3 regions of the Paraburkholderia agricolaris genome follow, and region 2 is predicted to be linked to each of the others. Evidence: predicted binding sites of a transcription regulator. Region 2 holds the regulator's gene; each other region holds the start of a gene.
What was found. Region 2 encodes LexA, which represses DNA repair genes until DNA is damaged. Its sites were predicted from a motif close to ACTGTATNNNNATACAGT; they were not measured.

Region 1 (2,201 bases), 800 kb from region 2:
CTAACTGATACTAATTGCCCGTAAGGCTTGATCCTATAACAGGTGTGTGTCGGCAGCCGTGAGTGCTTCAGCACTTATGGATGCCCCACCCTGCGCCACGCGCAGGGTCTTATGCAGACCACACACAGGTTGAGATCAGTGTTGTGCCAGAAACAACACAACCCCCGAATCTCCCTCTGGTGAGCATCACCAGAAACTACTTCTTCCAGATTGGTTGTGCCGCCCCCCAGGGCGACACGACAACAAGTCATGCCTGATGACCATAGCGAGTCGGTCCCACCCCTTCCCATCCCGAACAGGACCGTGAAACGACTCCACGCCGATGATAGTGCGGATTCCCGTGTGAAAGTAGGTAATCGTCAGGCTCCCTAGCAGCAACAGAAACCCCGCCCCATCAAGGTGGGGTTTCTGCGTTTACGCACCCCCGGAAATCCCCTCAGGCACGCCGCTCACTCCTTGCCGATCCGCAGCGCGTTCGCGTAACCCGTCAACTCCAGATACGCACGGCCCACGTCCGCACCGTCGCGGCTCACCCGCACTGCACCTTCCCAGTACACCGCGCCGGTCGACTCGCGCGAATCAAGTTCCTGATCGTCCATCAACGGATCGAGGCGCAGCATGAGCCGTCAGTTCTTGCGCATATCTGCAGCATACATGCGTGAACTTTCGCTCCGATCCTTCTGGAACATGGAAACTCCAGGTTGGCTAACTTAGCCGTTACGCCAAAGAACAACTGCTCCCACGGGTGAAAACCTACGGCAAAACAGCTTCACCCCCTCGTCATTTCCCCCCTGCGTGCTCTTCTTCGCCTCGCTTTGTCTTCTTAACATCCCCCCTAAAATACTGTATAAATATACAGTGAAAGATCGTCGCTTCATGCTTGTCTGATACCGGGCAGGGCGGAGTATTTCCTATGGAATGAGCGTGTCTATGGCAGCAGCGATTCATCTGGCGACAACAGAGCTGTCGTCGCAATTGCGGCGTCAGGTATGGCAGGGCAGTGAGCTTGCCGAGGCGGACTCGCGGGTGATTTCCAGCGGTTATGCCGCGCTGGATCAACTGCTGCCCGGGCAGGGCTGGTCGGCTGGAGGTCTGACGGAATTATTGATTGAACACGAAGGAGTTGGCGAGCTGCGTCTGCTGGCCCGTGCGCTCAAGCATCTCACGGCACAAGCCGAACGGCACGTCATGCTCGTGGCGCCGCCGTACCAGCCCAGTGCTTCGGCTCTGAGGGCCTGGGGTGTCGATGTCGAGCGTGTCTTATGGGTGCGTTCGAGTGAGGATCAGGCTCTTTGGGTCGCTGCACAGGCATTGAAGCAGGATGGTATGGGCGCCGTGCTGGTATGGCTGCCGAATGCGCGCACCGATAAGGTTCGACGTCTGCAGGTCGCGGCCCAGGAGTCGGCTTCACTCGCATTTTTGATCCGGCCTGTCGAGGCAGCAACGCAATCTTCGCCAGCGCCTTTGCGAATGATCTGCGAACCGCTTTTGCCGGCCAATGCGCAGACGATCAATCGTCGTCAATGGTTGCGGGAGATTGGTATCTCGATTGACATTTTCAAACGCCGCGGCCCGCCGCTAGCGGAGCCTCTGCGCCTTATTTTGCCGTTACAAAGCGTCGTGTTGCCGGAAAACGGAAGCGGCAGCAATCAAGGACGAGAGATCAAACATGTTGTGGATCGCAGTCACATTGCCACTCTTGTCGCTGGAAGCGGTGAAGCCTCTCGAGTCGCTCCAGGGTGGTTCACTCGCGAAGCCGAATCCGTGTGAGCCCGGCGACGAGGCAAGCCAACCCCCAGGCGCCGAAGACGTTATTGGGGTGCGCTGCTATGCGCTGGCCGATCACGCGCACATCTTGATGCCGGATTTCGACGCACTGCGTGCCGGTGTGCATGCGGGTCATTCGCGCTCGTATGCATTGGCTTTGGCGCCCGGTCTCAAGATGCTTGCCGCGGATACTCCCCGCGAAACCCAGGCGTTCGAAGCAATGGCGCTCGCTTTACTGACGTACACACCGAAGGTGTCGCTCGCGCATGCGCACACCTTGTTGCTAGAAGTCGGCTCCGGTTTGCGGTTGTTTGGCGGTTTGCGCACGTTGTTGTCACGGGTATCCGCGACGGTGGCCGAATTCGGTTATACGGCGCGCATCGCGTGTGCACCGACAGCTTGGGGTGCGTGGCTGTTGGCGCAGGCGTGCGCCG
Region 2 (2,201 bases):
TCCGCTGCATGTGCCTGCGTCACGACGCCGGCCGCGGTAATCGTGCCGACTGCGCCGAAAGCGAGCGCCGCAATGAATTTTCTGGTCTTGCCTGCCAGCCCCGTGCCTTGATGGTTCATGCCAACTTTCTCCGCGTGGTGGTCCGCTGAAACAGCGTGTGGTGTTGTTTTGCGTCGCGGTCACGTGCACATGAGCCCCAACTCGAAGGAAAGTCTATCGAAGAGCTTTCATCATTAAAAATAATGTTTCTTCATTCTTTAATACGCAAAAGTGGTAATGACGGCCGGATAAGGCGTTGCGGCACGAAAACGGGTGTTATGACGTCCGTTTGCGGCGCTGGAGCGCCACCCCAGGGCACGAACTTAAAGTAAAGCTTGAATTGCGCGGAATACTGTATAAAAATACAGGCACCTGTTCATACATACAGTGGCGCCATGACCAAACTTACCGCACGTCAGCAGCAGGTTTTCGATTTGATCCGCCGGGCCATCGAACGCACCGGTTTCCCGCCCACACGGGCGGAAATCGCCGCCGAGCTGGGTTTCAGCTCGGCCAACTCGGCAGAAGAACATTTGCGGGCGCTGGCTCGCAAGGGTGTGATCGAACTGGCGGCCGGCGCATCGCGCGGCATTCGCCTGCTTGGGGGCGCCGAAGATTCGCCGTACCAGTTCACGCTGCCGCACGCCAGCATCATGCAACTGTCGCTGCCACTGATCGGCCGCGTTGCGGCGGGTAGTCCGATCCTCGCGCAGGAACATATCTCGCAGCATTACGCGTGCGACCCGGCACTGTTCTCGAGCAAGCCGGACTACCTGCTGAAAGTACGCGGGCTGTCCATGCGCGACGCGGGCATCTTCGACGGCGACCTGCTCGCGGTACAGAAGAAAAGCGAAGCCAAAGACGGTCAGATCATCATCGCGCGCCTTGGCGACGACGTAACGGTCAAGCGCCTGAAGCGCCGGCCGAACGGCATCGAGTTGATCGCCGAGAACCCCGATTACGACAACATCTTCGTTGAAACCGGCAGTGCGGAATTCGCGCTCGAGGGTATCGCCGTCGGGCTGATCCGCCCGGGCGAGTTCTAAGCCCTGCGCGTGCGCCAACCCAAAGCTGCCCCAACGTTGAATCGCCTGGAGAGACTCATGGAACGCCTTGCCCGCCTGCTGCCTTTTCGCCAGTTCGGTCGTCTGCGCCATCTGCGCAAGCTGGTGCCCTGTTCGCTAATCGAGGCGTCCCCGGCCGGCACTCCATCGCTATCGCTGTTCGACGCGCCCGGCGTAGGAGCAGGTTTGCCGTCCTCGTTGCCGGCTTTTGCGCGCGTGTCACTGAATTCCGGGCTGAATACGGCTGAACCCGCGCGCCGTGCGCCGGTGCGCGTCTATCATGGGCCGTCGCGGCTGATCATGGTCGGCACGGTAGACGCTGTGTGCCGCATGATCGATCGTTGCATCGCCGACGAAGCCAACGTGCACGGCGCGGTGTTCGAGGCATAAGCTGCACGGCGGGTTGGCGGCAACCGGCTGCAACCGGCTGCCGCCATGCAGCGCACGGGATGCCGCGCGCGACATGCAATAGCCCGCATGCGACGCCCGGCGTGTGCCCCGCAGCCTGCGACGCCCGGCATAGAGTCTCGGCCGCCCGGCCTTCCCGGATATTGCATCGTATGGGATCGTTTTTACGTGGCCGCGGTCCACGTTAGATGACACCTGATAGAGAGTCCCGCTCGATGGCAGTTTCAACTCGCACGAAACGTAGCGCTACCCGGCCGCTGATCGTCACTTTGATTGTGATTGTGGTGATCGCCGCATTGGGGTTCGGATATGCGTCGCCCTACATAGCGCTAAATAATCTCAAGCGCGCGGCGGACGCACGTGATGCGCAAACCGTCAATAAATACGTCGATTTTCCCGCGTTGCGCGAGAGCCTGAAACAGCAGGTCACCGGCCTGCTCACGCGTAGGCTCGACGGACATGGCAACGGTAATCCGTTCGCAGCGATTGGCGCCATGATCGGCGTGGCCTTGATCGGTCCACTGGTCGACGCTTATGCGACACCCGACGGCGTGGCGGCCTTGCTGAACGGCATGCCGCCGCGCGGCAACCCGGGCGAACGGCCGCCGGTTCCACCTGCCGCGCCAGGGCCTGCACCGGAACCAGCCCCGCCTGTTGCCGGTAGCACGGGCAACGACACGGGCAACGGCA
Region 3 (2,201 bases), 180 kb from region 2:
CTGATATCGGCACATTAGTCCTGAGTGGCCATATCGGTAACGTTGGCCTGTACCAGTGCGCGCGCAAGCAGGTACACGACTGGCAAGTCGTCGTCGTCACGTCGCCAGTCGATGGGTTCGTCGAGATCCATCCCGGACAAGCGACTGTCGCAAAACCGGACAAACGTTGAGCGCACCGCCTCGTTGTGCCTTGCCAGGAAACCCCGATTCTCAAAGACCTGTTCGTCGATTGTCAGCAGTGTCCGCCATGTCGGCAATTGCGCGCTGCTTGAGTAACGGCGACGGCCATTGTCGAGGTGACGACCTGCGACCGTGGCAATGATTTGCTGGAGATCGAGCGACGCGCTGCGGAGTGCGCGTTCGAGGGCGACCGGATTGATGTCGTGGACATCCCTATCAGGAGTAGCGTCCTTAATCATATTGTTATCTTCCTGAAGACTCGCAGCATCAACGTTGATGCTTCAACAACGGCTGGTTGCGCTCTGCCAGCAGCAGGCGGATCTGCGCAAGATAGTTATCGCCGACCGTGCAGTCGTCAACAGGTCGGAGTTGTTGATGAGGCGTTGGCGGACGTACGCCGAGATAGCGGCACACCGCGGACAGGTACGGCTTGCCGTTGCCTCCCAGATGCCGCGCAGCGGCAGCTACGCGCACGTCGCCGACATGCTTGCGCAGCCACGCAAGCGTTTCGCGATCACCGTCGTTCAAGATGCGGATGAGCTGGTTCATGACCGATCCTGTATATAAAAACAGTACTGTAAATTTATACAGTATTTGGCCAGGATGCAAGTCAATTTTCAGGATGCCGCACTCGACGGGAAGAGAGCACAGATGGCAATCAAGGTCGATACGGAATAGGTTGCCCGGCAGGCAGAAGCGGATGACACATTTCTGCCCGATCACTGGGCGCGGGATGAACGGCTCTTGTCAAAATCGCCGTGGCGGTCTTTCAGGATTTTTAGAGCGTTCTCCGCAGCCTCCTGAGGGATCTGCGCGGCTTCGACAATGGCATCTGGCACCGGGACTCTATCGGGCACCCGGTATCTAAAAACGAGATGCGAAGCATCGAAAAATACAACTATTTTTATGTCCAGCGCGACGCTAACCTGACCTCACAAGACGGCAGGTTACGCCTGGGAGACGGTGTAACCAGACTACCCTGAATTTGATGGCGGTAGAGAGCAAATTATGGACAGTGTCGACCTGGAGGTACTCAGGACAAGTATTGCCTGGATGGAGAAAAATCAACGTGTTCTGCTGGTCACGGTCGTCAGGACCTGGGGGTCTTCTCCGCGCCCGGAAGGCGCGATGCTGGCCATCCGGGGTGACGGCGTCGTTATTGGCTCTGTTTCGGGTGGCTGCATCGAGGACGACCTTATTCTGAAGGTTCGCGAGAATGGAATAACGAATGAGCTGCCGGAGATGCTGACCTACGGTGTGAGCGCGGAGGAGGCGCATCGTTTCGGTTTGCCATGCGGAGGAACTATCCAACTCATGCTTGAGCCCCTCGGCAGAGACTCCAGGCTGGAACAGCTGGTGAAGGAAGTGGAACGTGGCAATCTCACTGCCCGCCATCTGGATGTCAGGACGGGTCGTGTTTCCCTTGACCGAACCCACGCCGTCGGCCGTGTGACGTACAACGGAAATATATTCACTGTCGTTCATGGACCCCGTTGCCGGCTGTTGGTCATTGGGGCAGGGCAACTGAGCACATATCTCACTCAAATCGCTTCGGGACTGGATTACCAGATTACCGTCTGTGATCCCCGTGAGGAGTACCTTGAGGAATTCTTGCCTCCAACTGTATCGCTTGTTCGTGAGATGCCGGACGACGCGGTAATTTCAATGAAACTCGATGCACGCTCGGCCGTCGTAACGTTGACTCACGATCCGAAGTTGGATGACCTCGCCCTAATGGAAGCTCTGAAGACCGATGCATTTTACGTTGGTGCGATCGGGTCGCGAAAAAATAACGCAGCCCGCAGAGAGAGACTTAAGCTCTTCGATTTAAGTGACGAGCAGATTGCGCGGTTGAGGGGACCCGCTGGTCTCTATATTGGAAGCAAGACGCCACCCGAGATTGCACTATCGATACTCGCAGAGATGACCGCAGCAAAGAACGGAGTTGTGGTCGGAAGGCTCAATACCGTACGGGGAGCAAAGGAGCGAGAAAATCAGCTAGGGAAAATCTCCGAACAGGG

Region 1: the regulator LexA is predicted to act here: its motif matches at 843-860, upstream of imuA (translesion DNA synthesis-associated protein ImuA).
Region 3: the regulator LexA is predicted to act here: its motif matches at 755-772, upstream of GH665_RS12195 (CppA family protein).

The regions. Positions count from the first base shown of each region.
Region 1 is NZ_QPER01000001.1:3,378,450-3,380,650, reverse strand. Features, by position in the region: rRNA gene GH665_RS14840 (23S ribosomal RNA) at 1-35, shown strand, start outside; rRNA gene rrf (5S ribosomal RNA) at 253-365, shown strand; partial or broken gene GH665_RS14830 (lipocalin family protein) at 450-623, opposite strand; gene imuA (translesion DNA synthesis-associated protein ImuA) at 931-1,770, shown strand; gene GH665_RS14820 (Y-family DNA polymerase) at 1,670-2,201, shown strand, end outside.
Region 2 is NZ_QPER01000001.1:2,580,779-2,582,979, forward strand. Features, by position in the region: gene GH665_RS11540 (sulfate ABC transporter substrate-binding protein) at 1-119, opposite strand, end outside; gene lexA (transcriptional repressor LexA) at 435-1,085, shown strand; gene GH665_RS11550 (hypothetical protein) at 1,143-1,493, shown strand; gene GH665_RS11555 (DUF2939 domain-containing protein) at 1,727-2,201, shown strand, end outside.
Region 3 is NZ_QPER01000001.1:2,755,876-2,758,076, reverse strand. Features, by position in the region: gene GH665_RS12200 (DUF2471 domain-containing protein) at 15-419, opposite strand; gene GH665_RS12195 (CppA family protein) at 448-729, opposite strand; gene GH665_RS12190 (XdhC family protein) at 1,189-2,201, shown strand, end outside.